3 regions of the Vibrio sp. V31_P5A7T61 genome follow, and region 3 is predicted to be linked to each of the others. Evidence: predicted binding sites of a transcription regulator. Region 3 holds the regulator's gene; each other region holds the start of a gene.
What was found. Region 3 encodes MetJ, which represses methionine synthesis genes. Its sites were predicted from a motif close to TTAGACNTNTANANGTCTAA; they were not measured.

Region 1 (11,049 bases), on a different contig from region 3:
AACCTTCACGAATCGCTGGCTCATCAATCTGAATAATATTGATGCCCGCATCTTGCAGATCAGCAACTTCATCACGTAAAGCCAGTGCTAATTGCTGAGCAATGTGCTGACGAGAAATATCTTCTCGTGGGAATGTCCAACATAAAATGGTCACAGGCCCAGTTAACATCCCTTTCATTTGCTTGCTGGTTAATGACTGAGCATAAATCGACCAACCTACTGTGATTGGCTGCTCTCTTTCAATATCGGCCACTACGATTGCTGGCTTAACGCAGCGCGAGCCATAACTCTGTACCCAACCAAATTGCGTGGTTTGAAAGCCAGCGAGGTTTTCCGCAAAATATTCCACCATGTCATTACGTTCAGCTTCACCATGTACTAATACATCTAAACCTAATGCTTCCTGACGCTGCACCGCATCGGCGATATGCCCTTTAAGCGCTTGCTCGTATTGATCTTGAGTTAATTTACCTTGTCGATAAGCACTACGCTCAGCGCGGATATCGCCCGTTTGTGGGAAAGAACCAATCGTCGTCGTCGGTAATAATGGTAAACCTAATACTTCTTGCTGATGATGGGCTCGCTCACTGTATGGTGCACTGCGCTCTGCCAGTGCTTGGCTAATATTCTGTAAACGTGTTTGCACTTGAGGCTTATTAACATGCAGGGCACTTTTTCGCGCGACAATTGGTAAGCTGTAAGTATCGCAAGCTAAGATCGCCGCTTGATCGCCATCGAGCGCTTTCGCGAGTAAAGCCACTTCGGTAATTTTTTGCTTGGCAAAAGCAAACCAGCTGCGCACCTCCGCTGATAGAGTTGACTCTAAGTCCAAATCCACCGGACTGTGTAATAAAGAGCAAGAACTGGCCAACCAGAGCCTGTCACCCAATTGTTCTTTTACGGGTTGTAATGACGTTAATAATGCGGCTAAATCTGCACGCCATACATTACGACCATTAATCACCCCTGCCGATAACACCCAATCTTGAGGTAACTTCTCAACCACGCTATTTAACTGTTGAGGCGCGGCTGAAAGATCGATGTGCAAACCATTGACCGGTAATTCAATAATGTTATCTAAGCTATCAACCACCGAATCAAAGTACGTGGTGAGTAACAGTTTCACCTCTCCTTGCAGAACTTGATAAGCTAATTTAAACGCATCTTGCCATTTTTGCTCTAACTCAAGGGCTAAAATCGGTTCATCAATTTGTACCCACGTCACGCCCTGCTTGGCTAATTTAGCCAAAATAGCTTGATACGCCGTTAATAGTCTTGGTAATAAGCTTAGGCGATCAAATCCTTCTTCGACCTCTTTACCTAAATACAAGTAGCTTAATGGCCCTAGCAACACGGGTTTAACTTGATGACCAGCTTTAATCGCTTCATTAACTTCATCAAACAGCTGCGGCCAACTGACTTCAAAACTATCATCAGCACTAAACTCTGGCACAATATAGTGGTAATTGGTATTAAACCACTTGGTCATATCCGAGGCGGCGCTGCCACTGCAGCCACAGCTATTTTGCGATTGACCACGACCGACACGAAATAAGGTATCCAGATCAGGCGAACCATCACGATGGCGCTTAGGCACATGACCAAGTAACAAGGTGGTCGTTAACACATGATCATACCAAGCAAAATCGCCAGCCGTGACAAAACTTAATCCTGCATCTTTTTGCCATTGCCAGTTTTGTTGTCGAATGTCACTGCCTAGCTGTTGCAATTGATTTTGCGTTATCTCACCTCGCCAGTATTGCTCTAAAGCGAATTTCAGTTGACGTTTTTCACCGATACGTGGGTAGCCGAGAATATGTGTTGTCGTTGCCATGGTTGTTATCCTTTTATAATTCATTTTTGCAGACATCCATCGCACCAAAGATGTCCGGATGTCCAAACTATCTCGCTAATCCATGGCCGGTACAATCGCCAATTATTCAACTTGTTTATTAAATAAATTCATGTTGATGTTCGATAACTTCACTTCTTTAAATGCCAAATAGCCATCTAGATGTTTACAGCTCCAAAAAAACAACGTAAGTTAAATAGCAATAGACCAGAATAAAGATAAAACGATGACGGTGACGCATGATAGAACTTAAACATTTAAAAACCTTAGTGTCGCTACGTGAGACAGGATCGCTAACCGCAACAGCGACGAGTCTCCACTTAACGCAATCGGCTCTATCGCATCAAATTAAAGATCTCGAAGCACGAATTGGTGGGCAACTTTTTTTGCGTAAAACGCGTCCTGTGCGCTTTACCTCTGAAGGAGATATTTTATTGAAAGTCGCCGATGAAATACTGCCGAGACTGGCGAAAGCCGAAAATGAACTGGCTAGTCTAAAAGAAGACGTTAATGGCCGATTACACATGGCGATTGAGTGTCATTCATGCTTTCAATGGTTGATGCCTGCGCTACGTGAATATCAAGTTGCTTGGCCGAGCGTTACTCTCGATTTTTCTTCTGGTTTTGGCTTTGAGCCCCTCCCTGCATTGCTGGCTGGAGAGCTTGATTTAGTGATCACATCAGATATTCTTCCTCGCTCTGAAGTGCATTATGAGCCGCTGTTTGATTTTGAAATGCGCTTGATCACGGCAACCACTCATCCATTAGCAGAGAAAACCTCGATTAGTGCGCACGATTTAGCCGACCAAACCATGCTGAGCTATCCGGTACAAAAACAGCGCTTGGATGTCGTAAAGCACTTTTTACAACCGGCAGGTATTGAACCCGCAAAATGGAAACAAGCCGATAACACTCTGATGTTGGTGCAGATGGTCTCTGCAGGATTAGGAGTAGCAACATTGCCAAATTGGGCGATCAGTGAGTTTTCACGTCAAGGGTTGATCACCAGTAAGCCGCTAGGCGATGGCTTGTGGCGCAGGCTATTTGCGGCAACTCGTAATAGTGAAAAAAACAAACATTACTTACAAGCCTTCTTCGCTATTGCTCGCCAACAATGCAAAAGCCACCTTGAGGGGGTCAAGATGGCTTAAAAATCAATAGGCATCGTAAAGTTAGACCGCTTTAAACTGGTTGGTGAGAGGGTCGTACCTAAAACCTAAGTTTTGCAGCTTACCAACCACATGTTCTTCATTCATCTCATACATTGAGACCAATTCACCCAAGCTATCACATTCAAGCCGCAGCTTCTCATTTACAATACCGAGTAAAATGGCATCATCAAGACGGCTCACATTGCTTAAATCCATCATCATGCTCCTCTATCGCCATACGCCCTATTAATAAGCTTAGTCGTAATTAGTCGAATGGAAAGTGAGCCGTCTCTCGAAACACAGTCAATTACAGGTAAAGATGATGAAAACCCGTAGCCGCAGCCAAAATCAACGTTTGGGCAAGGATCAATTGTCCTTTGCTCACAGGCTTAACCAATAATAAATGCCAACACCAAACCACAATACCTATCACTAGTAATGAAAAACTTATCAATAAAGGTTGAGTCAATGCGGAGAGAGATTGCGTATCAAGTTGATAGGAATAAGGAACAATACAGAGTGTGGCGATCATCGCCGACAAAATTCCCATCACTGGCAATAGACGATGAAAGGCTTGTAAACGCGTACGAGCAATAGTTAATAACAGGTGCCCTAATAACGCGCCTAATAAAAATATCAGGCTGAGCAGAGATAAGCTTGCAGACCAATTAACCGTTTCAGTGATCAAAATAGCGACGAAGGCTAATGCTAAACCATCAGCCAGATACATCACCCACAACGGCCCCTCTTGACGTGTTTTTTTAGTTTGCACTTGCGAGTAAAAATAAAGCAAAGCAAATACGACTAAAAATGCCTCAACTTTTAATGATGCAACCGCAACCCATAAAATAGCCAGCACAGGCAGCACTTTATGTATTCGCCCCCGTTGCCCAGGACAAATATCGCCTTTGACCAACACGAGGGTCAACAACACTTGTGCGCCCAATAACATAGGAGCCATCACACTCAATAGGGAATAAAGCATAAATTCTTCGTTACATAATGAAAAACGGATGGGGATGATAACAAAAGCGTCACACCTCTGCCTACCTCGATTTTAATATTGACAGTCATATCATTCTTATTGATTCGATTCGTTATTCTCATCGAGGATCATAAATATCTAGCACCATCATGAACGACTTCTTGTTTATAGTACGGAAAAAATCAAGAGGTCACTATGAACACACGAATAATGGCTGGGTTAGTTTCCCTTTCTTTACTGGGTTGTGTCTCTCACCACCCTACTACACCTTTACAAGCCGATCAGCGATGGGTAACGGGTCAATTAGATAATGGCTTAACCTATCATCTGTACCCTGATCATCATCAACCCGTTTCCATTCGTTTTTATATCCATACAGGGTCGCTACAAGAAAGTCCTGAACAATCCGGCTACGCGCATTTCGTCGAACATATGGCTTTTAATGGCAGTATCCATTACCAACATAATGATGTGATTAAGATGGTGCAGCAGACCGGAGCCAGTTTTGGGGCCGACCTGAATGCATTTACTAGCTACAAAGAAACCGTCTATAGCCTCGATTTGCCGGATAACCTAGCGATAGACAAAGCATTACTCTGGTTTAGAGATATTGCCGACGGTCTACATTTTACGCCGCAAGAAGTTGAAAAAGAAAAAGGCGTGATCATGGGTGAATTTCGTTATCGAATAAGTGACGATAAACCATTTGAACAAAAATTTTATGAGCAATTAATCGCAAAAACGATTTATGCTCAACATGACGTATTAGGAACGCGAGATAGTGTTCAACAAGCGACTCCTGAACGCCTAAAAACCTTTTATCAAACGTGGTATCAACCTCAATTAACAGAAATTGTCATTACGGGTAATGTCACTCTCGAACAAGGTGAAAAATGGATACAAGAGTACTTTGCTGACTGGCAGGCTGGTGAAACACGTCGCCCAGTTCTTCCAAGTCAAACAAAATTGGATACACAAGATTTTATTGATTACGTCGCGACTGGTGAACACCCAAGTTTTTCTCTGTTAATCGATCGTGGAGAACATCGTATTACCAATCACGAACAGTTAATTAATCATCGTCTAGATAATATTGCTGAACAACTCATCTCTTATCGACTTGCTGCCGAGTTTAATCAAGCCGCACAAGTTCATACTCAATTACATACGATCAGTTATCGTATACTTGATCAACGCTATTCTCTGATCAGTGTGGCTTTTCCTTACCAACAAAGAGGCATGGTCACCGACCTTACCTTATCGACATTGTCGTCACTCCGTGATTTTGGCGTCAGCGAGCAAGAGCTACAGGCGGTACTTCATTCGTACCAAGATGACCTCCTGTATGCGACTCAAAACAAGCATAATCGGTTACCCCCTGAACATGCGAATGATCGAGTTTGGGCTATCTCTAACCAAGAGGTACTACAAAGTGACCTCGATTTTCAGTATGGTCTAAAACAGTTACTCAGCAAAGCTTCTGTTGAAGAGGTCAATCGTCACTTAAAACAGTTACTGCGTAGTGATGCCACCATAATTATTGGTGCTGATCGACAAGAAACTTTATCCAAACTCACCAATCAACGAGATCATATACAAAAAACCAAGCAACGCCGTGGGATAAAAACTGAAATAGCCGACATTAATCCTGCATTGTATCAACCGATACAACAAGGAGAGATTATTAGCTCACAGTCTATCCACACCGACCCTGATATTGTTCATTGGCAATTAGAAAATGGTGTAGATGCTTATTTATTAAGAACATATAGTGGGAAAAAAAAGCTGCAACTTTTTTACTCTAGCTTAGGTGGCTACGCTGCTTTACCCAATGACCTATTTTATGCAACCGATATTTCACCGACCGTTCTGATGCAATCGGGTTTGGGTGACATGAATGGAGCACAAACGGACAGCTACTTGAAACGCAAAAACATGTCGATGGCAACCTTTATTGATACCACCTCACACTGGTTAAGATTGGAAATGAATCAAAAGGATTTAGATGAAGGGTTCGCCATGATTCACCAGTTCTCTACACGGCCAAATCTTGATCTCATAAAACTGGATACGACCAATCAGCAACACAGAGCTAACTTAAGTCAGTTTGTGGCGACGCCCCTTGGTCAACTCATTAAAGCCGTTAGCCATGATTCTTATAATCCGAGCAGTGCTCATTGGTTTAGGGATACTCAAGATCAACCGATTCCGACGGCAGATCAAGTCATGCAAGTGCATCAACAACTCTTTCAGCAAGGTAACTTTACTTTGGTTATCGTTGGCGATGTGACACCCTCGACCATCACTCCCTTATTACGTCAATATATTGCTAATATTCCACTAGCGCCATCGCAACCACTTAGACTTACTGCGGACTATTCAACCTCCATCAGTTCACAATTAGAATTACCGATAAATACAGACAACCACACTCTGATTGTTCATCGTTATATTGCTGCTGATTCCTCAGTCAAAAGCGCAAAAACCGTGTTCCTAGAAGACATGCTCTATCGCTTAGCGACACAAAGATTATTAGCCAACATTAGAGAAAATAAAGGGTTGGATTATACCCCTGAGGTTATCCCACTCAATAAGGATAGTGAACCGAGTTCTGATTGGTCATTTATTACCACCATTGATTCCGCTTATGTTGAGCAAACACAACAAGCTGTTCAGGAAGTTATCGAGAGTTTAACGCAGCATATCAGCCAAGAAGAAGTACAAACTGTCGCGAAACAACTCATCGTAGATTTAAAACCATTACAAGATAGACCAGAACAAATGGCATCAATGCTTAGCCGTTACCTTATTCATGGTTATGGTATTGAAGCTCTAATGAATATCGAAGATACGGCGAATAGCATTCGTGCTGAAGAGATGCAGCATCGAGCAAAGCAAATGTTTGGTGATACAAGTATCAAGCAAATCAGCATAATGACACCTAAACAGAGCGGTTAATCTATTGCTCTAAGGCAAAGCTGCTCTAAACCGAGATACCCAAACGACGTACTAAAGCACTCAAGTCGATTATGGGTATTTTAGGATAAAGAATGGGCCATAACGCCATAGCTAATTACAAACACGGTTGTCTTTCTGCTAAATGCAGCAAGACATCCGCTTGTGTTAGTAAACCTTTATACTTCTCACCATCCACCAAAACCCAAGGAAAGGGGGTTTCGTTACTGATTAATTCCGAGATTTTATCTTGTTTGGTATCCGCATTGAGTTGAGTAAAATGGATTTGCATTAACTGATTAACAGGTCGTCGCCAAATCGCGGCTTCACGCATCGTTTCCAGCTCAGTCCCCATCGTTGGGGTTAAGTGCAAATTTAACGTCTCTCTTAGCACAATTCCAACACAAACCCCTTTATTGATAACCGGTAGTGCGTCAGTTTGTGTCACTTTAAAATACTTGTCGACTAAAGAGAGGGGCTCACTCGGATCAAGATGCGGTTTACCTTTAAATAAATGGATTAAGCTGGTTTTCTTTTGTTGTTGATCAGGTTCAGTATCGATTGTAACTAAATTTCGACGATAATTTTTCGCTTGATGTAATAATGTAAAAGGCAATGGTTTAGAAAAGAAATAGCCTTGCATATAATCGACGCCCAATGACTTTAATACCATCACTTCTTGTTCAGTTTCGACCCCTTCTGCAACAACCTTAATCCCTAGACTATGACATAATCCAATGATCATATTTACTATTTTGCATTTATTACTACCAAGCTGAATATCAGTAACAAACTCACGATCGATTTTTAAATAATCAAAATGACAATCACTTAAATAAGTAAACGAAGAATATCCAGTACCAAAATCATCAATCGCAACGGTCACACCTTGTTCACGTAGTGATTTTAATGCGTTAGCTTGCTTTGACTGGCTATCGAAATAAGCACTTTCTGTTAATTCTATCGTAATTGATTGTGGGCTATCGGTGTGATTTTCTATCATTTCTAAGGTATTGGTTAATATTTGCACCGCATCCATTTTGCTATTAAAAGAGCGATTAATGGTTAATCCGATATGTTGCCCAAATAACATCTTAATCTTAGGTAAAGCTTGTAAAGAGAGAATACCGACCGTTCTATCTAACTCGCTGATCAAGTTAAGATCCTCAGCAATACTGATCATTTCTTGAGTCGTGAATGCATTATCCTTAGTCGGTTTAAAACGGCATAACGCTTCAAACTTTACGATTTCCCAAGTTTTGGTATCGACAATCGGCTGATAATGTACCTCGAGATCTCTTTCAGAAATCGCTTTGCTCACTAAATCCTCTAAAGATTTTCGACGCTTAACTTGTTGATGTATCTCACTGTGATAGAAACTAATCGTTTTCGATTCACCAGCATGTTGCTCAAGCATCGCCTGCATGGCATGAGTGACCATTCTCGATGACGTTTTGGCATCGAGCCCCATGATAGAGACACCAATTCGCCCGCGAATCACTGCATTGTGTATACTAGGTTCACGTTTTAATTCATACATAAAACGCCTTATAGCATCCTGAATATGCCTAAAATCGCTACTCTTTATACATGAAGAGCAAGATAAACAAACCGTGTAAATCCCTTTGCCTAAATAACCAACGACTTTAACTTCTTCACATTGGGTTAGAAAGCTCGATAATATCAACATTTCTGCATGATGTTGCTCGATTGAGAAACTGGGTTGAAAAGCTAAAACAATTAATGTTGTATCATCTTGATGATCTTGATAATAAAGTTCTAATAGTTCTTTAAATTTTTCTTCTATCGGTAATTGAGTCAGAAGGTCAATATGACCTAATGACTTTTCTGCCACACTCTCTAATTGATTTTCAAGATTAAGTGTCATTCCTAAAAAGAACACACGTCCATCTTGCAATTTTATTTTCTGAATCGTTAATTCTTGAGGGGCAACCTTACCTGATGCTCGACGATTTAAAATAGCACCACTCCAATAGCCATGATGATGAATATGTTGCCACATAGATTGGAAAAACTCGTTGGAGTGCTTATTCGCATTAAAAACACTTGCTTTTTTACCCAGTAATTCGTGTTGTTTAAAGCCTGAATGTTGTTCGAAGTAACGGTTACATGCCAATACCTGGGTTTGTTCATCAGTTAAAATCAAACCATGATGCGGATTATCAAAGACGCCTTCAAAAAGGTGAGCTAACTCTTTTAAGGAATCTAGTTGAATTAACGGTGTTATCGAACCTTTCAATGAGTCCGCTGATGCTCGTTCAATACAAAATTCGACATAAGTTAATGCCTGATTAGGGATCACTAAACTACAACTAAAGTAATGAATGGCCCCCGTTTCTATCACAAACTTAAAACAACGCTTCATTTCTGCTGCTTTATTGGGTGTCATATGACGCAGAAAATCTTTAATGTGAGTAAAAGAATGTTGTGTATCAAGTAGATCATTGATAACTCGTTGATCACAAGAAAATTGATGAGTCTTGAGGTCGAGTGACCAGTTGATGGAGCGATACCCTGCTTCAGATAACCTTTGTTTCTGCGCCCGCTCCCGAGAATCCATTTCCATCACCATCGCTCCCACTCAAGATAATTACTGATTGTTCTGTAACACTCTACCCAATCAGTCAACTGAACGCAGTAAATACAAACACAGAATTATATTATAGGGCAAGTCATAGGAAGACACTGTGAATAACAGATAACGGCTTGAATTTTATGCTCCATGATGGCAAATACAGAGAAAAAGATAAAGTTCAACATGCCCTAGATACTACTGATACAAGTCGTTATAATGCGCGGCTCATCTATCAGAGGTTAAAATATGCACAGCAAGATCACTCCTATCCATCACTACAAAAAATACTGGGCTGAATGTTTTGGAACGGCACCCTTTCTTCCTACCAGTAAGCAAGAGATGGATGCGCTAGGATGGGATAGCTGCGATATTATTATTGTCACTGGCGATGCGTATGTTGATCATCCCAGTTTTGGGATGGCGATCATTGGCCGCTTACTAGAAGCGCAAGGTTTTCGGGTCGGTATCATTGCACAGCCTGAATGGCATAATAAAGAGGCTTTTATGGCCCTCGGTAAGCCAAATCTCTTTTTTGGCATCACCGCAGGCAATATGGACTCGATGATTAACCGCTACACCTCTGATAAAAAGCTGCGCCATGATGATGCCTATACGCCAAATAATAAAGGTGGTAAGCGTCCTGATCGCGCCACGTTAGTCTATTCTCAACGCTGCCGAGAAGCTTATAAAGATGTCCCATTAGTCTTAGGTGGTATTGAAGCGAGCTTACGCCGCGTTGCTCATTATGATTATTGGTCTGATAAAGTTCGTCGCTCGGTGCTGTTCGATTCCAAAGCAGATATTTTGTTGTTTGGTAACGCCGAGCGTGCTTTAGTCGAAGTCGCCCATCGTTTGGCTAATGGCGACGCTATCACTGAGATGACCAATATCCGCGGCACGGCGGTTATCCTTCCTGCAGCACCCGAACATTACACGATCATTGACTCTTCACGGATTGAAAAACCGGGTAAAGCGTTTGTACCGATAAACCCTTATGCAGTAGAAACCCAGTGTGAGACTAATCAGGAAAAAGAAGCCGAAGCCAAGCCAATCACCATTCGCCCTTCTCGTCACGATGCAGCGACGACAGCCGTGCGCTTACCAGCCTTCGAAAAACTGAATAATGACCGGATATTATACGCCCATGCGAGCCGCGTATTGCATTTAGAAACCAATCCCTATTCGGGACGTGCATTAATTCAGCGCCATGGTGATCGTGAATTGTGGGTCAACCAAGCCCCAATCCCACTCACCACCGAAGAGATGGATTACGTATTTGGATTAAATTACGCCCGAGTGCCTCATCCTCAATACGGCCAAGCAAAAATCCCCGCTTACGACATGATCAAGACCTCAGTAAATATCATGCGTGGCTGCTTTGGGGGGTGTTCATTTTGCTCAATTACTGAGCATGAAGGACGAATTATTCAAAACCGCTCAAAAGAGTCAATCCTCCATGAGATGGAAGAAATTCGCGATAAAGTGCCAGGATTTACTGGGACGATCTCCG
Region 2 (8,515 bases), on a different contig from region 3:
TTCAGTTCCTTTTGAAGTAGGAAATTGATGTAACATTTGATGCAACACCAAATTGGCAACATCGATATAAGTTACTGAATTTATGAAAAGTGAGAAACCATTTCAACTCCCGCCAGCCCACCAATTCATAGTTTAAAGACGTCTCAGGACGTCTTTTTTCTTGCCTGCAATAATTTAAAATCAATAGCTTAGCATCTAATGACGTTATCTATTCGCTTTCTCTACTTCATCGAGCTAAGTATTACGCTCATTAGGTAAATCACTTAAATAGTGTACAAATTCCACTTCAAACCCATCGGGATCGATAAAGTAAACATTACGACGAAAAGCCTCATTAGTTCCATTATCAGCAATCTCAAAACCCGCTTGCTCTAAACGTGCGATCACTGCATCAAGGTTTTGAGTTTCAAAAGCAAAATGCGCTAAGCCAACGCTGTGCCCAGTACGATCTCTGTTCCTCCCTTCGCCAAACTCATTGAGCGCAAGGTAATGATTTTCATCGCCAAAATGCACCCAAGTTCTGGCTTTGCCATACCACTCGCCACCACCTTTCGCGCGTATTTTCCAATGAGGAAAAGCGGCTCGGTAAAAGCGTAATGATTGTTCTAAATCTTTTATGACTAGATTAATGTGTTCAATTTTCATCGTTCTTCTCCTTGTGCTTGATGAAGACACAGGCTAAAACCTTAACCTTGGTTGAGGTAAAGTGTTTTTTTGCTTTTTTATAGAAAAATGAACAAAAGATGAGGCTGAGCACAATATGTCAAACGATTGGACAGTGGGGAAAGTCGCACAGCGCAGTGGGATAAGTATTAGTACACTGCATTTTTATGAACGTCAGGGACTGATTAAGAGTGACCGCAACGCAGGTAATCAACGCCGTTACCGAAAAGATATTTTACGTCGTGTTTCCGTGATAAAAGCAGCTCAGAAGCTAGGGATTTCTCTGGCAGAAATACAGCAAGCATTAGCAACATTACCTGATAGTCGAACGCCAACTCAAAAAGACTGGCAAGCACTATCAGCACAGTGGAAACAGCGTTTAGATGAACGAATTGCTGGATTGGAAAAGTTGCGCGATACGCTTGACGGTTGTATCGGTTGCGGCTGTTTATCGATGCAAACTTGCCCACTGTATAATCCAGAAGACAAACTGGCCAAACTAGGAACTGGACCCGTACTTTTAGAGCAGTGCCATATAAAATAAGGAAGACAGCAGCAAGCCATAGAGTAGTAGAGGTCATCCATAGTGGCAATGAGCCTAGATAGACTCTAGGCTTTAGGGAAAACGAACGTAACCAATATCGCTGCCGCTGTAAATAAGAAGGGGTTAGTCTTATCGCTTCCTATTCAAAAACTTAAAACAGGTATCTAATAAGCAGGCTCAATCGTACCGTTAAACGTTTCGGCAATAAATTCACTCACCGCGGCCGACTGAAAAATCTGTACAAATTGCTGATACACCGCGTTGTCTCGCTCGTTTTCACGAGTGGCAATAACCATTACCGCCAATGGTGCTTGATTGGATTCAAGAAAAATCCCCTGTTTTTTAGGATCAATACCAGCTGACATCACATAGTTCATCGTAATCGCTGCCGCATCAACTTCATCTAAAGTTCGCGGTAACTGAGCGGCATCGACTTCAAGAAACCGCAAATTTTTCGGGTTTTCAACAATATCCCTTGGAGTTGCATTGAAACCGACACCATCACGAAGCGTAATTAAATTCGCATCAGCTAACAGCAGTAAACCACGTCCACCGTTAGTTGGATCATTGGGAATCGCAATCCGTGCATTATCAGGTAAGTCTTGTAATGATCCATGACGATTCGAATAAATCCCCATCCGCATTAAAATCGAGTGACCAATCGATACTAACTTTGCCCCATGATGACGATTGTAGTTGTCTAAAAACGGTTGATGTTGATAACTATTAATATCGATACTGCCATCGGCCAGTGCGGCATTGGGAGTAATAAAATCAGAGAATTCAACAACTTTTACCGTTAAACCGTGTTTAGCCGCTTCTTTAGCGACGGCCTCAACCACTTGAGCATGTGGCCCAACGGTTGCTCCGACCTTAATTTCAGAGCGTTCTTTTTGACCACATGCCGTCAGCCCCAGCAGTAATGTTATCGCTAACGCGCAACGAATCGTACTTTTCATTTTCAGCATCCTTTCTACTCACAAAAAACAAAGACTTCTAGACGTCCATAATAAACGCAATAGAATAATTCGCAACTCGATTTGCTTTTTATTATGTTGCACTTTATATTAGATTAAACTTATTTAGCAAGAACTAACAAAGAGGTTGTATGAAATCTTATTCTCAATTACTCAAAGACAACAATACCTTAGGTAAATCTTATAAACAGCAAAGCCCTGATACCTTATCTGCGTTTATGCAATTACATAAAGCCGCTATGGCTCCTGGTGAGCTGGATCTGAAAACCAAAGAGATGATTGCACTCGGTATTGGTATCGCTGCACGTTGTGATGGTTGTATCGCCGCTCACGTTTTTGCAGCGTTAAAAGCTGGGGCGACACAAGCCGAGCTGGTTGAAGTGATCGATGTTGCTGTACTGATGGGAGGAGGCCCTTCCTTAACTTATGGTATTCAAGCACTGGGAGCAATTGAAGAGTTTGCCGCTGAATCACAATAAATAACGCCTGAAGCTAAAATAGGTTGGGGAGATAAGCGTAAACACTTTCCAGCAACAATCCCCAACCACTTATGGCAATATCATTTTTATCAATCAACGTATTATCAACGACGAGTGATTTGATCGAATGTTGCGCCTTGTGCAAAATGAGTTTGATGTGCCTGCTGCCAACCGCCAAAAACCTCATCGATAGTAAATAGTGTTAAATGAGGAAACACTTCCGTATATTTCTCAGCGATATCAGGATCTCTTGGTCGATAAAAATTTTGCGCGGCAATCTCTTGGCCGACTGGAGAATATAAATACGCCAAATACGCTTGTGCGACCTCACGAGTTCCTTTTCTATCGACTACTCGATCAACCAAACTCACGGTAGGCTCAGCAAGAATAGAGCGACTCGGAACTACGATTTGTAAGCCATGATGATTTAATTTGTTCACCGCGAGCAGAGCTTCATTTTCCCAAGCAATCAACACATCACCTATTTTCCGCTCAACAAACGTGTTCGAAGCGCCACGTGCCCCCGTATCTAAAACGCTGACATTTTCATAAATCGACTGAACAAATTGCTGCGCTTTTTCTTCGTCACCTTGATACTGATCTAAAGCGTATCCCCATGCGGCAAGATAATTCCAGCGAGCGCCACCCGAGGTTTTCGGATTAGGTGTAATGATTTCCACATCAGGTTTGATGAGATCATCCCAATCTCGAATATTTTTAGGGTTCCCCTCTCGGACCAAAAAAACAATCGTCGATGTATAAGGCGCTGAATTATAAGGTAAGCGATGAATCCAATTGGGAGCGATTCTTCCCCCCTCGGCAATGGCATCAATGTCATAAGCGAGTGCTAAAGTCACGACATCGGATTCAATACCATTCATCACGGAAACTGCTTGTCGACCTGATCCGCCGTGGGATTGCCTAACCGTGACATTATGTCCGTTTTCTGCTTGCCAATAAGTGGCGAATGCGGCGTTATATTGTTGATAAAGCTCTCTGGTCGGATCGTAAGAAACATTCAATAACACGGCATCTTTTGCCAAGGTATGTTGAGAAACACTGAATAGAGATAGAGCGAGTAGCCATGTACGCATGAGTCATCTTCCTTAGTTAATATGCGACAAGCAAATTAGCACAACATTTATAACCAAGTTAGAAATACAAATCGATTGCATATTCACTTTTGGAATATTCTACTTTTCCGGCGCTCACTCAGCCCCGCAGAGAAGATCAAGGCGACTATGGTACGCGATCAGAATTTAACTCTATAACTAGATAGCTTTTAGCACTTTTCATCTTTCATTTCGCAGACTTTCTATATAAATAACACAAAACCCCACAAACAATAATGACAACACTTCGCGTTATCATTATTATCCTTGGCCTTAAATAGAACTCGATACTAACCTCGGAATGAGTGATGAAAAGAAATAGATTAAAATCGATAACCTCTTGCTTAGTGGTAGCGCTGACCTTTCCGGTGAATGCCCAGAACCATGAAACAGGGACAGAAAACACAACCGTGGAGACTATAGTCGTTACTGCTAACGCAGGCCAAGGGATAGCCTTAATTGACGCTCCTGCGACAATTAGCGTAATAGATGTGCAAGAACAAAGTCAGTACCAAATGAATGCGGATATTGGTGACCTGATCGCCGATATTCCCGGCGTGAACGTTTCTAGTCAAGCTAATGGCTCACGTGCTGTACGCATCCGTGGTTTGAGCAACGACTACACTCAAGTGCTATTAAATGGTCAGCGTAATTACAGTCGTGAGGCTCTATGGCGCGGCAGTGATAACGCATTAAGTATTACACCAAGTGTTGCAGTGGAAAGCATTGAAGTAATCCGAGGCCCAATGTCAACCCTGTATGGCGCAGATACAATGGGCGGTGTGGTCAATGTTATCACACGCAAAAACAGCGGTAATCCAGAAGGCAGCTTCAGCGCAGAGGGCCAGAGACATCAGGGAGATAAAGGTGGTAATGGTCAGATCTATGGTTTGTACTACTCGATGCCAATTAATGATGCCATCAGCTACACCGTTTACGGTAGCTACCTCGATATAAAAGAATCGTTTTACCCACAAGCGACTGATTTCACTAAGCGTCGTGCCCAAGAGAACTACAACTTAGTCAATACTTTTGATTTTGCTATCAATGATACCCACTCACTCAGTCTCGAAGCACAACTCTCTAATGAACAACAATTAGGTAGCGCAATGTGGGGAGGTCGTCGCTTTGAACAAGAGCGTAAAATGCAGCGTTACAACTTGGGTTATGGATACCACAACTACGATGTCAGTGTCGAAGCCAACCTACATTACAGTGATTTTGATGTCGCATACGATGTTGCGTCATCCGATATTCGCGAAAAAAATTATGGCGTCGATGGCAAAACCGTGATTGCACTCGGTCAACACGATCTGGCGATTGGTGCCGAGTCTCGTAAAGCCGAAGTAGAAAATGACCGTTTTTCTGGTGGTCTGGCAAATCGAACCACATCTGCAGGTTTCATTGAGACTGATTTAGAAGTAGCACAAAATACACATTTTATCCTTGGCGCTCGTTACGATCACGACTCTCTTTTTGATGGTGAACTTACTTACCGTGGTTATCTAAACCATCACTTTACCAATAGCTGGAGCATGAAAGCAGGCGTAGGGACAGCATTTAAAGCCCCAACCATAGCACAAATCTCTCCGTCTTATACTGCACCAGGTTGTGGTGGTAAGTGTGTGGTCTATGGCAACCCAGATTTAAAAGCAGAAACGGGTACTTTTAGCGAATTAGGGGCTTACTTTAATCACCATGCCACCAGCGCGAATATTACCGTGTTCTACAACCATGTGGATAACATCATCCAGCAAGTGCGTCAGAGTAGTGGTGACTTTACTTTCGTCAATGTAGACAAAGCCGCCCTTAAGGGCCTTGAGCTGTATGCGCAACACCAATTTGATCATGTAGGCTTTGATATCTCTTATACCTATCTTGATGCCAAAGATGACATCAGTGGTGAGCGACTTGTCGGTACTTCTAAACATGAAGCGACGGTAAAAACGACGTGGTTTATGACAGATTCAACTGATCTCTTTGCTCGTTTACACTACCGCAGTGAAGTCCGTGGTGAGCTTGGTAATAATGATATTGCGGGAGTATACACCACCTTGGATCTTGGCCTGCGTTACCGTCACAATAACGATATTGATATTAAATTTGGTATCAATAACTTAACCGATAAAGATATCTCTAGCCCAGAGACCTACACTGAGGTTATCCAAGGGCGTACGGTTTATGCTGGATTAACATACCAGTTCTGATCGATGCTAACGTTGTTGTTCGATAGCATTGAGCGGTGGGGAGGTCCTCTCCTCACCCTATTTTCATCTTCGTTTGGGTATTGTTACGCCTCTCATCGGGTGATAATTCTGCCACTCAATGGCTAAAGCTCTTTATTAGATCATGAAAAGCTTTACTCACCTAAGCTCGCCCAGCAGCATCGTGAGTTATCTGAATATGGTCTCGACGGCCTCAGTTACTCTCAGCTAGGGGCGAAACCCTCTAAAACCAGAGCATAAAAATGTCTCGACAGTGATAAACATGCCTGTTTTTCGACCAGCAAAACGGATGCATTCTCAATCTATTCTGTGTTAGCATGACCAGCTTTTATGATGGACATCACAATTTTCTATTATTGTGACAACCATACCTCCTAAATTTGTTAGGTAAAAAGCGAGTTTTTATGTCTAAAGTTTCTTTGAGTGTTGATGCGTCTTGCATGACGGCATCCGATTACTCCGCCACACACCCCCCGCAGAATAACAACGCCTCACTATCACAAAAACTTGAGCTTAATAATCCCGTATTATGGCTTAGTGGTAGCTTCCTCTCCTTATTCGTATTATTAGCGGTTACCTCTCCTGAGCTGCTCACTTCTCTGATTGATTCTGGTTTTCGTTATGCCACTCAAGGTTTTGGTGCCTTTTGGCAACTGCTGTTATTGGCTAATTTTGTGATTGGTTTGGCGCTGGCTTTAACCCAAACCGGATCGGTGCGTTTAGGTGGTTTAACATCGCCAGAAATCGATAATATGAAATGGTTATCAATCATTCTTTGCACTTTACTGGCTGGTGGCGGTGTTTTTTGGGCCGCCGCCGAACCTATTGCTCATTTTGTTAACGCTCCACCGATTTTTGCTGACGCCGATTTATCGACAATGGCCATCAACGCACTCTCACAATCTTTTATGCATTGGGGATTTTTAGCTTGGGCCATTTTAGGTTGCCTTTCTTCCATCGTACTGATGCATTTACATTACGATAAAGGACTCCCTCTAAAACCTCGTACTCTGCTTTATCCGATTTTAGGTCAACGGGCCGTTACCGGCTGGGTCGCTAACTTAATTGATGCTCTGAGTATTATCGCGGTTGCCGCAGGGACTATTGGCCCGATTGGTTTTTTAGGTTTGCAAATTAGCTACGCACTGCATGCCCTATGGGGTATACCCGATACTTTCACGACACAAATCATCGTTATTTTGTTTGCGCTGGCAATGTATACCTTTTCTGCGTTAAGTGGCTTAAGTAAAGGCATTCAAGTGATCAGTCGCTATAACATTATTTTGGCGGTGATTTTAGTTCTGTTTATCCTAACTTTTGGCCCAACGGGATTTATTATTGATGGCTACTTACAAGGTGTCGCCTTGATGGTTGATAACTTTGTTCCTATGGCGCTCTATCGTGCTGACACAGATTGGCTCAGTTGGTGGACAGTCTTTTTCTGGGGCTGGTTTATTGGTTACGGACCGATGATGGCGATCTTCATTGCACGCATTTCACGTGGACGCACAGTACGCCAATTGATTCTTGCGATTAGTATCGCCGCTCCGCTGATCACCTGTTTTTGGTTTAGTATTGTTGGCGGCAGTGGATTGGCTTTTGAATTGACTAACCCAGGCGTTATTGCTCAAGGTTTTGAAGGGTTTAACTTACCTGGTGCATTATTGGCAATCACCGCTCAACTGCCCTTCCCGACCTTAATGGCTTTGCTATTTCTGGTGTTAACCACCACCTTTATTGTCACTACTGGGGATTCAATGACCTACACGATTAGCGTCGTGATCAGTGGCGAGGCTAATCCTAATGCTGCGATTCGGACCTTTTGGGGCGTAGTGATGGGAGCGATGGCGATCGTTCTGATATCAATGGGAGAAGGGAGCATTTCAGCGCTACAATCTTTCATTGTCATCACCGCCGTACCCGCTTCACTGATTTTACTGCCTTCACTATGGCAAGCGCCTAAAATGGCGACTCAAATGGCCAAAGACCAAGGCATATTGATGAAATAACAAAGGGGCTAAAAGCCTAATGCCGATCAGTTAAGAGATAAATGATCGGTTGAACGATCCTACAGATGGCTTATAAAGGCTCTAAGTTCCTAAAACTTTCAGCCTTTTATTTTGCAATTAACTACAGCCCTAACACTCGCCAAGCGTTACGCCCCCAATACTGAACAACTTGGAAAACTCAGTGACATTCTTTGTCCTGATTTCATCAACCAATGCTTAGAAGCTTCCGGTGTGGCCACTATTCGTAAACGTCGTATCCCTCTCGACATGGCCGTTTGGGCGGTCGTTGCTATGTCGCTTTACCGACAAGAGCCTTTGTGGTCAATTGTCTCCAAAGCACAATTAATGTTGCCCGGGAAACGAAGTCTGGTTGCCCCTAGCGCTATCGTTCAAGCGAGACAACGGCTCGGGGCTGATGCAATGAAAGAAGTATTCCATCAAAGCCAGAGCTTATGGAATAAAACAGCTGACCATCCGACTTGGTGTGGATTAAAACTCCTCGCTGT
Region 3 (11,049 bases):
AGGACAATCGCCACTTGCTCAAGATTGGCTCGCATGACCGCAACATCGCGCGCGTGATAACGCAAGCTATCTTGCTGCTTATAAGATGTATCATGTTCTTCATCAACAATAATAATCCCGAGATCAGCAAAAGGGGTCAATAAGGCCGAACGAGTACCAATAATAATCCCCGCCGCTTTATCCCGTGCTGCTAACCAAGCATTAAGACGCTCCGTGTCATTTAATCCCGAGTGAATCACGACCACGGGCACGGTAAAACGTTGACGAAAACGTTGAATCGTTTGTGGCGTCAAGCCAATTTCTGGCACTAACACCAAGGCTTGTTTGCCTTGTTCCAAAACAGGCTTGATCAAATTTAAGTACACTTCGGTCTTACCTGACCCCGTGACGCCTTGCAACAAGTAGCACCCAAAGCCCGGCTGACTGTTCACCGTCGCAATCGCAATCGCCTGCTCTGGGTTTAATTTCGGTTTATCAACCCGAGCTTCAACATCAGAAGGCCAAGGTACGATCTGCGGAGCTTGCTCAAGCACTTCTATCCATTGCTTATCAAGCAGAGTATTTAGCGTGCTACTTGATACCGCTTCATCCAACATGGTCTGATGAGAAACGGGCCCCGCTTGCAATAACTGCATAACCTTGGCCTGCTTGATGGCACGACCAAAGCCTTGGAGTAGTTGATTGCGCCCTTGCTCAGTCAGTCGCCACTCCTTAGTCACCGCAAATTGCGCCGCTTTGCCTTTACGCAACGCACTTGGCATCGCGTTAGCTAGGGTTTCTCCCAGAGGGTAATGGTAATATTGACTGCACCACTGCAATAACCCATAGAGTGTTTCTGGCCATAACGGCTGTGTATCTAATACCGCATGCAGCGATTTCAATTGATGCAAAGGAAAATCGGATTCAGACACGAGAGCAATGACAATCCCCACTAAGGTTTGGCGACCAAACGGAACCGAAACCCGTCCGCCAACCACAGGACACACACCGTCAGCAATCAAATAATCGAAGGATTTATCAAGAGGAACCGGTAAAGCAACACGAGCAATAGTGGGGCGCATAACCATCCGTTAGCAATAAAAAGGAGCAGAAAACACAGTCTACTGGATGACAACCAGAAATTCGACCAACAAAAGTGGTGAAAATAGCGCCGAAAGCAGTTGATCCCATGGCGTGGATTCATTAATATATCGCGCCTTAAAGATGCTTGGCAAATCGGTTTAGCATCTGCATATTATCATTAACATTACGTGTGGTGTCCGGCATTGATCCGGATAGCGACGCGGCCTACATTTGAGGTTATCCCATGAAAGCTGGTATCCACCCAGAATACAAAGAAGTCAGCGCAACTTGCTCTTGCGGCAATGCTTTCACATTTAAGTCAACGCTTGCTAAAGAAAGCATCTACCTTGACGTATGTGACAAATGCCACCCATTCTACACTGGTAAGCAACGTATCGTTGACACTGGTGGCCGCGTTGATCGCTTCAACAAGCGTTTCGGTGCTCTATCCAGCAAGAAGTAATCCTTACTTCACGCGAAGATTATTAAAAGAGAACGCTCCGGCGTTCTTTTTTTATGTGTTCATGTTATTGCTCTCTGCTTTGTCTTATTTGACGCTCATCTGGTCTTATCAGTCTTCATCTTACCGATTTGATGGTTTGTGATCGCAATCCCACCTAGGCAGCTCAATCGACATCCTTTAGAATCATAGTTTCGTTGATAACATTATAAGAGAAGCTCCCCCTATGTCTGATGATCATCGCCAAGACCTCTCGCCACAAGAAGCATTTCGCCAACGCGCTCTTGATTACCATGCACTACCGACTCCAGGTAAAATTGGCATTGCCTTAACCAAGCCGGCCGATTCAGCCAGTGACCTTGCGCTTGCCTATAGCCCAGGCGTGGCAGAACCGGTACGTGAAATCGCCCAACAACCTGATAACGTGTACAAGTACACCGCCAAAGGCAATACGGTTGCCGTCATTTCGAATGGCACCGCAATTCTTGGTTTAGGTAATCTTGGTCCGATGGCATCAAAGCCGGTAATGGAAGGTAAAGCGCTACTCTTTAAACGCTTTGCTGGTCTTGATTCGATCGACATCGAAGTCAAACATCGCACTATCGATGAGTTTGTCGATACCGTTGCCAACATCGCCGACACCTTTGGCGGGATCAATTTAGAAGATATTAAAGCGCCAGATTGCTTTGAAATTGAACGCCGCCTCATCGAGCGCTGTGATATCCCTGTCTTCCATGATGATCAACACGGCACCGCGATTGTAACGGCCGCAGGAATGCTCAACGCGATTGAGCTGCAAGGCAAACAACTCAATGAATGTATTATTGTTTGTCTGGGTGCGGGCGCCGCAGCGGTCGCTTGTATGGAACTGTTGATTAAATGCGGGGCGATGCGTGAAAAAATTTACATGCTGGATCGCCAAGGCGTCATTCATACCCGCCGTGACGATTTAAACGAATACAAGCAATTGTTTGCCAACAATACCGATAAGCGCACTTTGGAAGATGTGATTGCCGGTGCCGATTTATTCCTTGGGGTTTCTGGCCCGAATTTATTACCACCAGAAGCCCTGGCATTAATGGCCGATAAACCCGTTGTTTTTGCTTGCTCCAACCCCGATCCGGAAATTAAACCTGAATTGGCTCATCAGGTGAGAAACGATTTAATCCTCGGTACTGGGCGCAGCGATTACCCTAACCAAGTGAATAATGTGCTGTGTTTCCCATTTATTTTCCGTGGTGCATTGGACGTTCGCGCCAGCGAAATTAATGATGCAATGAAACTTGCCGCTGTCGATGCAATTCGTCAATTAGCCAAAGAGCCGATCCCAAGTGAAGTACTCAAAGCGGCTGGGGTTGAAAAGCTTAGCTATGGTACTGATTATATTATTCCAAAACCAATGGACCCACGCTTACTACCACGAGTCGCCAAAGCGGTCGCTCAAGCCGCCGTCGAGTCAGGTGTTGCCCGTATCGACATGCCAGAAAATTATATGGCAGAAAATAGTCGTTAATGATGACCTTATAGCGACCCTTGATCTAAAAAAACCTAGCGTAGCTAGGTTTTTTTATGGGCATTATTCAGTCATCGTACGCTTCAAACTCAATACCCATTGCGGTCATCAAGGCTTTAGCTTCACTTGGAATATCATCCGGCCTGTCTTTACGTAAATCCTCATCGGTCGGTAAAGGTTGACCGGTATACGCATGCAGAAAAGCTTCACACAATAATTCACTGTTGGTAGCGTGACGTAAATTGTTGATTTGTCGGCGAGTTCTTTCATCAGTAAGCACTTTGAGTACCTTCAACGGAATGGATACCGTGATTTTTTTTACCTGCTCACTCTTTTTACCATGCTCCGCGTAGGGGCTAATATAATCGCCATTCCAGTCTGCCATTGCGCACCTTCGTTGTGTGAATTTGAGTCTACTAATCAAAGTCCCTAATTTTAGCGGGATTTACTGCCATAAGCAAAGACATATAGACATCTAGATGTGTTGACGTCTTCTTTTTTGATCAGTAAAGTGTGACTCTATTGACGATGAGATCCCCTCTGCCGTTAGCCCATTTATTGTAGATTCAGAAAGGAAGCCACTATGACCACTCGCCAACCCGCCACCATTGCGGTTCGCACAGGAATAGAATCGGACAGCCAATATCATGCGGTGGTACCACCGATCTATCTATCGACTAACTTTGGCTTTCCTGCCTTCGGTGAAGTGCCTACCTATGATTATACCCGCTCTGGTAACCCAAACCGTAGCTTACTAGAGCAAACCCTAGCGGATCTCGAAGGGGGGCAAGCGGCGATTGTCACCAACTGTGGAACCTCGGCTATCAATCTGTGGATTTCGACCTTTTTGTCTCCTCAAGAGTGGATTGTCGCTCCTCATGACTGTTATGGCGGTACCTATCGACTGCTCAACTCACGAGCGAAAAAAGGTGATTTCAAAGTCTTGTTTATTGATCAATCGGATCCGACTGCGGTGAGTAAGGCGTTAACGCTCAAGCCCAAACTGCTGCTGATCGAAACCCCTTCTAACCCTTTAGTACGAGTGGTCGATATTCAGCAGCTCTGCCAACAAGCCAAAGCAGCCAATACGTTAGTCGCCGTAGACAATACGTTTTTAACTCCTATTTATCAGCAACCTATCTCCTTAGGGGCGGATTTTGTCATTCACTCCACCACCAAGTACCTCAATGGGCATTCTGATGTGATTGGTGGCGTCATCATCAGCCGCATAGCCGAGCATGGCGAACTATTAGCGTGGTGGGGAAATTGCCTTGGTTCAACCGGCACACCGTTTGATAGTTATATGACCTTGCGTGGCTTACGAACCTTATCAGCCCGGATGCGCGTTCACGAAGAGAGCGCACAACAAGTACTCGCTTACCTACAAACTCAACCTCTGGTTGGGCAAATTTATCACCCTAGCTTGGTCAGCCATCCCGGCCATGAGATTGCGAAACAGCAACAAAGTGGCTTTGGTGCCATGCTCAGTTTTGAATTTGCAGGCACCTTTGAACAACTCAAACACTTTGTCGGTGCATTAGGTCTGTTTTCGCTAGCGGAATCGTTAGGTGGCGTCGAAAGCTTAATTTGCCATCCCGCCTCAATGACTCATCGAGCTATGGGGGAGATTGCCCTTGCCGAAGCTGGTGTCGGCCAACAACTGCTGCGCCTCTCTGTCGGATTGGAAGCGGCTTGCGATCTGATTGCTGACCTTGAACAAGCCTTTCATCAAGCACAGGAAAAAAATTAATGAAGCAGCAGTTACATAAATTTGGCGGTAGTAGCCTAGCCGATGGTGATTGCTACCGAAATGTGGTGGATATTTTACAGCAGTATTCGCAGCAGCACGATCTGGTGGTGGTCTCTGCCGCTGGCAAAACCACCAATCAATTGATTGATTTTGTCAGTCACCTTGAAAAAGATAGTCTAACGGCACATCAACAACTGCAAGCTATCCGTCAGTATCAAACTCAACTGATTGAGGAATTACTGAACGGCGATATCGCCGACCATCTTATGAGTCAGCTCAATCAGGAGTGCTCTCAACTGGCCGCACTCACCCCGCCACTGAACTATGCCCAACAATCCGCGGTGCTGGCGCATGGTGAGGTATGGTCAGCGCGCTTATTGGCAGCACTACTCAATCAGCAACAATTACCCGCGATTGCACAAGACGCACGTGCTTTCTTACGTGCCGAAACTGGGCCACAACCTGAGGTTGATCGCACTCGTTCCGCGCCTTTACTCAAAGAGATTCTTGCTCAGCACCCGCAGCAGCGCGTCATCATTACTGGCTTCATTGCACAAAATAGCGCAATGGAAACCGTTCTGCTTGGGCGTAATGGCTCCGATTATTCTGCAACCATGATTGGCGCTTTAGCGGACGTTGAACGAGTCACCATTTGGAGTGATGTCGCGGGTGTATATAGTGCGGATCCAAGAGTGGTGGATGACGCTTGTTTATTGCCACTGCTGCGCTTAGATGAAGCCAATGAACTGGCTCGATTGGCTGCTCCCGTGCTGCATAGCCGCACTTTACAGCCGGTCGTACACAGCACCATGGAACTGCATTTACGCTCCAGTCACCAGCCAGAATCGGGATCGACACGCATTGAGCGTATTCTCGCCTCTGGGCGAGGAGCAAAAATCATCACCTCTTTGGAGGATGTGCTGCTGATTGAATTGACGTTAGCCGCCGGACAAGATTTCCAACGCCTACAGCACACGGTATTAGCACACCTCAAACGGGCCCAACTGGAGCCATTGGCCTTTGAAGTGCAAGCCGATCAGCATCAACTTCGTCTTGCCTATACCCGAGAGATGGCCAGTGATGTATTCAGTTATCTACAGGACTCGGCACTCGCCACAGAGAGTAAACTCAAAGAAGGTTATTCACTATTAGCCGCAGTAGGTGCAGGTGTAACACGTAACGCGCAGCACAATCACGGTTTTTACCAGCAACTGAAAACCTGCCCAGTTGAGTTTATCTGCACAGCGGAATCCGAGCTCAGCTTAGTGGCAGTGTTAAGACAAAATACGTTAACCGAAAGGGTGATTGGCTTACATAAGCAGCTGTTTCAAGCCCAAAAACGCGTGGCCTTAGCGCTCTGTGGTAAAGGTAACATTGGTAGCAGTTGGTTAAAGCTGTTTGCAGAGCAGCAAACCGAATTAGAAAAACGCTACGGCATGCAATTTTCATTAGTCGCGATTATCGATAGCCAAACCTTTTGGTTTGATGAGGCTGGCATCAATCCAAGCCAAGTTGCGGCTCGATATCAAGATGAAGCACAACCCAATGATGGTCGCTGGCTGCAACAGCTCGGTGAACTGCGTAACTATGATGAGGCCATTGTCTTAGACGTAACGGCCAGCGAACATTTAGCGCAGCAATATTTAGCGATGGCGCAGCATGGTTTGCATTTGATCAGTGCCAATAAAGTCGCCGGATCGGCAGAGGGTGAGTACTATCATCAAGTCAAACACGCTTTCAGTAAAATTGGCCGTCATTGGTTATACAATGCTACGGTTGGAGCGGGCCTACCCATTAATCATACTGTGCGTGATCTGCGTGAAAGTGGCGATGATATCACCGCTTTATCAGGAATTTTCTCGGGTACACTGTCGTGGCTATTTCAACAATACGACGGCTCGACGCCATTTAGCGAACTGGTTGAGTTAGCTTGGCAACAAGGACTGACGGAACCGGATCCACGCCATGATCTCGATGGTTCCGATGTGATGCGTAAACTGGTTATTCTGGCAAGGGAATCTGGTCTGAACATTGAACCTCAACACGTCAAGGTCGAGTCTTTGGTGCCAGAGGCACTGCGTCACTTATCTTTGGATGATTTTCTTGATCAAAGCCATCTGCTCAATCAAAGTCTTGCTGAGCGCTTAGCTCGCGCCCAAAAAGAACATAAGGTGATCCGTTATGTCGCTCGCTTAGAGAAAAATGGCCAAGCCTCGGTTGGCGTAGAGGCCGTAGAACTCGACCACCCACTGGCTAACTTGCGCCCTTGCGATAATATTTTTGCCATTGAAAGCAAATGGTACCGAGATAACCCTCTGGTCATTCGCGGTCCAGGTGCTGGACGTGAAGTTACCGCTGGCGCCATTCAATCGGATCTGAACCGACTCGCCAGCCTGTTATGAGCGAGCATTAACACACCTTACCTCTGCTTGCCTGCTCCTCATTCAACACGTCTCTCCTTTCCAACAGGGAGAGACGCTTCGGCCTCGCTCAATTTCTCTTCAGTTAAATCTGTGAATTTTACTCAGCATCAACATGAAAAACCTTCATACTAGTAATGTTGACATTAAAATCGATTCATTACATTCTGCAGACATATGGACGTCTATACGTAAAGAATGTTGTGTTTGCGTTGTGGTCGTTAGCACAGGGAGAGAAAAATGGGATACACGCACGCCAGTCATATCGACGCTTTAAATCAAAGCATCGCTGAAGTTTCAGATATCAATGTCTCGTTTGAGTTTTTTCCACCGAGTACACCGCAAATGGAAGAAACCTTGTGGAGCTCGGTGCATCGCTTAAAAGAACTCAAACCCAAATTCGTTTCCGTGACCTACGGAGCAAACTCTGGTGAGCGTGATAGAACCCATTCGATCATTAAAGCCATCAAAGATCAAACCGGATTGATCGCGGCACCGCATCTGACCTGTATTGATGCCAGCCGCGAAGAATTAATCACTATCGCCGATGACTACTGGCACAACGGCATTGAAAGTATTGTCGCCCTACGTGGTGATATTCCACCGGGTGGTGGCAAGCCGGAGATGTACGCCGCTGACTTAGTTGCTCTACTCAAATCTCGCCACGATTTTGATATTTCCGTGGCCGCGTTTCCCGAAGTGCATCCAGAAGCGAAAAGTGCCCAAGCCGATCTGCTCAATTTAAAACGTAAAGTCGAAGCGGGAGCCAACCGAGCCATCACTCAGTTCTTTTTTGATATTGAGAGCTATCTACGCTTTCGAGATCGCTGCGTTGCCGCCGGAATCGATGCCGAAATCATTCCCGGTATTTTACCCGTTTCAAACTTTAAACAAGCCGCACGCTTTGCCGCGCAAAACCACGTTAAAGTGCCGCAGTGGATGGCCAAGCAGTTTGCAGGATTAGATGATGATCCGGTCACTCGACAATTAGTTGGGGCGAGTCAGGCTATTGATATGATTAGAGTCCTGAGCCGCGAGGGGGTAAAAGATTTTCACTTCTACACCTTGAACCGCGCCGAAATGACCTACGCGCTTTGTCATACCCTTGGTGTACGCCCGATTGCAGTGGCTTAACCAACGTATATAACAATAACGCCGAACAAAGTTCGGCGTTATTAGCAATCAGCGTAGGTAGAGATTACTCAACCTCTTCCATCTTACCTAGCAGGCTACGGATACGTGTTTGCCATGCTGCATGCTCTTGTTCCATTTCTTGGGCTTTTTGCTCAAGCTCTGCACGGCTGGCTTTTAATTCATCCGCTTCTTGCATGAGCTGTTGTTTCTCTTCTTTCAGCTCTTCCACTTCCATTTGCAGTAAGGCGATGGTATCAACCGCAGTTTGAATTTTTGCTTCGAGTTGTTCTAGTACTTCAAAAGACATGTGACTTACCCTTGTTTATTCCGTGATATGAATTCAATTCACTCTATTTAACCATTCTACTCAGCCATGCGCAGAGAAACACTTACTATATTCGATCTTGTTCGCTATTCGGTCAAAAAAACAACGCAATTGACGCTATCTTTACTTCTCTCGCTTAAAGCGCCCTTAAAAGACAAAGTGTTGATCCACTACAAGGCTTGCAACGCTAAATAGCAAACGTTTACTTATGAATGTGCTAGAATTCGCGCAACTTTTTTATCCTCTTTAATTTGTGGTTGGAGTAAGCATGAAACGCGATTTAGCAATGGCTTTTTCTCGGGTAACCGAAGGTGCTGCACTGGCAGGTTACCAATGGCTTGGCCGAGGTGATAAAAACGCGGCTGACGGCGCAGCGGTAGAAGTAATGCGGATTTTATTGAATAAGACAGAAATCAATGGCGAAATTGTTATTGGTGAAGGAGAGATCGATCAAGCTCCGATGCTCTATATCGGGGAACAGGTCGGCTTAGGTGGTGACGATGTCGATATCGCTGTCGATCCCATTGAAGGGACACGAATGACCGCGATGGGTCAATCCAATGCATTGGCGGTATTGGCAGCGGGAGAAAAAGGCAGTTTTCTCAAAGCACCGGACATGTACATGGAAAAACTCGTCGTCGGTCCTGGAGCCAAAGGCTGCATCGATTTAAATAAGCCATTAGCCGATAACTTACAGGCCATCGCCACCTCACTGGATAAAGCGTTACACCAACTGACGGTAGTGACTCTGGCGAAGCCGCGTCATGATGCCGTGATACGCGAGATGCAGCAACTGGGTGTACGGGTCTTTGCGGTGCCGGATGGCGATGTGGCCGCATCGATTCTTACTTGCATGCCAGATAGCGAAGTGGATGCTATGTACTGTATTGGGGGTGCTCCTGAAGGGGTGATTTCTGCGGCGGCGATTCGGGCCTTGGATGGCGATATGCAAGGTCGCTTATTAGCGCGCCATCAAGTCAAAGGCGATAGTGAGGATAATCGTATTTGGGGAGCCAAAGAGTTGGCTCGCTGTGCCCAAATGGGCGTACAAGCTAACCAAGTACTGGCACTCCATGATATGGCACGCAGTGATAATGTCATTTTCTCGGCGACGGGGATCACCAAAGGCGATTTATTGGAAGGCATTAGCCGACAAGGTAATATCGCGACGACCGAAACGCTGTTGATCCGTGGCCGCTGCCGAACCATCCGACGGATTAAATCCATCCATTACTTAGAGCGTAAAGATAGCGATGTGTTACCGATGATCCTTTAAGGCATGGTACTCGATTCAACGTTACGAAGAAAAAAGACCGCAATGCGGTCTTTTTTGATTGGTGATTGTTTTCTTCACTCAGGTTGAATAACCCGCGTTCTTAAAATAACTCTTCAGCCACTTTGTACAAATCTTGGCGCACCGGACGCTTCATGGTTTCAATCGCTTCAATGATATCATGATGAACCAGTTCTTCTTTTTGGATACCAACGCAACGACCACCATGTCCTTCTAGCAACATATGCACCGCATAGTTACCCATGCGTGAAGCTAAAATACGGTCAAATGCGGTTGGTCGACCACCACGTTGAATATGCCCCAGTACTGTTGCACGAGTTTCACGACCGGTTGATTTCTCAATTTCTTTTGCCAACTGGTTGGCGTCGGTCATCAGTTCCGTTAACGCAATGATCGCGTGTTTTTTGCCTTTTTTGATCCCGTCTTGGATATTAGAAATCAGTTGCTGCATATCCAGACCCGTTTCCGGCGTAATGATGTACTCACAGCCACCAGCAATCGCTGACATCAGGGTTAAATCACCACAGTGACGGCCCATGATTTCCACAATGGAAATACGCTGATGTGAAGAAGACGTATCACGCAAACGGTCGATCGCATCGATAACGGTATTAATCGCCGATAAATAACCGATGGTGTAATCAGTACCCGCAATATCGTTATCGATCGTGCCTGGTAAACCAATGCAAGGGAAGCCCATTTCGGTGAGCTTTTTCGCGCCCATGTAAGAACCATCACCACCGATCACAACTAAAGCATCAATATTGTGCTGCTTTAAATTCTCAATCGCTTTTAAACGCACTTCTTCATTACGAAACTCAGGGAAACGCGCTGAACCTAAAAAGGTACCGCCTTTGTTGATCACATCAGAGACGCTGTAGCGATCCAGTTGCTTAATGTTCCCTTCATAGAGTCCAAGATAACCATCATAGATACCATAGACACCTAAACCTTCACCTAATGCAGTACGAACAACGCCACGAATCGCTGCGTTCATGCCGGGCGCATCACCACCACTTGTCAAAACACCGATATTTTTAATCATGCTCACCCTCGATTTTTTGAGAATTCAAAACTCATTTTTAGTTGTG

Region 1: a site for MetJ is predicted at 2,003-2,022, ahead of metE (5-methyltetrahydropteroyltriglutamate--homocysteine S-methyltransferase). Genes of this name have one in related genera too.
Region 2: a site for MetJ is predicted at 2,196-2,215, ahead of CAG58_RS08055 (MetQ/NlpA family ABC transporter substrate-binding protein). Genes of this name have one in related genera too.

Annotation. Positions count from the first base shown of each region.
Region 1 covers NZ_WXWI01000025.1:52,213-63,261, reverse strand. Annotated here, with positions in the region: gene metE (5-methyltetrahydropteroyltriglutamate--homocysteine S-methyltransferase) at 1-1,834, opposite strand, end outside; gene metR (HTH-type transcriptional regulator MetR) at 2,092-3,003, shown strand; gene CAG58_RS05190 (DUF4250 domain-containing protein) at 3,025-3,219, opposite strand; gene CAG58_RS05185 (hypothetical protein) at 3,311-3,988, opposite strand; gene CAG58_RS05180 (M16 family metallopeptidase) at 4,184-6,946, shown strand; gene CAG58_RS05175 (sensor domain-containing phosphodiesterase) at 7,062-9,530, opposite strand; gene CAG58_RS05170 (YgiQ family radical SAM protein) at 9,786-11,049, shown strand, end outside.
Region 2 covers NZ_WXWI01000033.1:104,878-113,392, forward strand. Annotated here, with positions in the region: gene CAG58_RS08045 (VOC family protein) at 235-645, opposite strand; gene soxR (redox-sensitive transcriptional activator SoxR) at 761-1,207, shown strand; gene CAG58_RS08055 (MetQ/NlpA family ABC transporter substrate-binding protein) at 1,372-2,166, opposite strand; gene CAG58_RS08060 (carboxymuconolactone decarboxylase family protein) at 2,316-2,663, shown strand; gene CAG58_RS08065 (sulfate ABC transporter substrate-binding protein) at 2,768-3,757, opposite strand; gene CAG58_RS08070 (TonB-dependent receptor plug domain-containing protein) at 4,084-5,982, shown strand; gene CAG58_RS08075 (BCCT family transporter) at 6,405-8,009, shown strand; partial or broken gene CAG58_RS08080 (IS4-like element ISVvu2 family transposase) at 8,121-8,515, shown strand, end outside.
Region 3 covers NZ_WXWI01000057.1:18,462-29,510, reverse strand. Annotated here, with positions in the region: gene priA (primosomal protein N') at 1-1,061, opposite strand, end outside; gene rpmE (50S ribosomal protein L31) at 1,307-1,525, shown strand; gene CAG58_RS12350 (malic enzyme-like NAD(P)-binding protein) at 1,749-3,035, shown strand; gene metJ (met regulon transcriptional regulator MetJ) at 3,103-3,420, opposite strand; gene CAG58_RS12340 (O-succinylhomoserine (thiol)-lyase) at 3,619-4,785, shown strand; gene CAG58_RS12335 (bifunctional aspartate kinase/homoserine dehydrogenase II) at 4,785-7,187, shown strand; gene metF (methylenetetrahydrofolate reductase) at 7,446-8,339, shown strand; gene zapB (cell division protein ZapB) at 8,404-8,646, opposite strand; gene glpX (class II fructose-bisphosphatase) at 8,933-9,940, shown strand; gene pfkA (6-phosphofructokinase) at 10,041-11,003, opposite strand.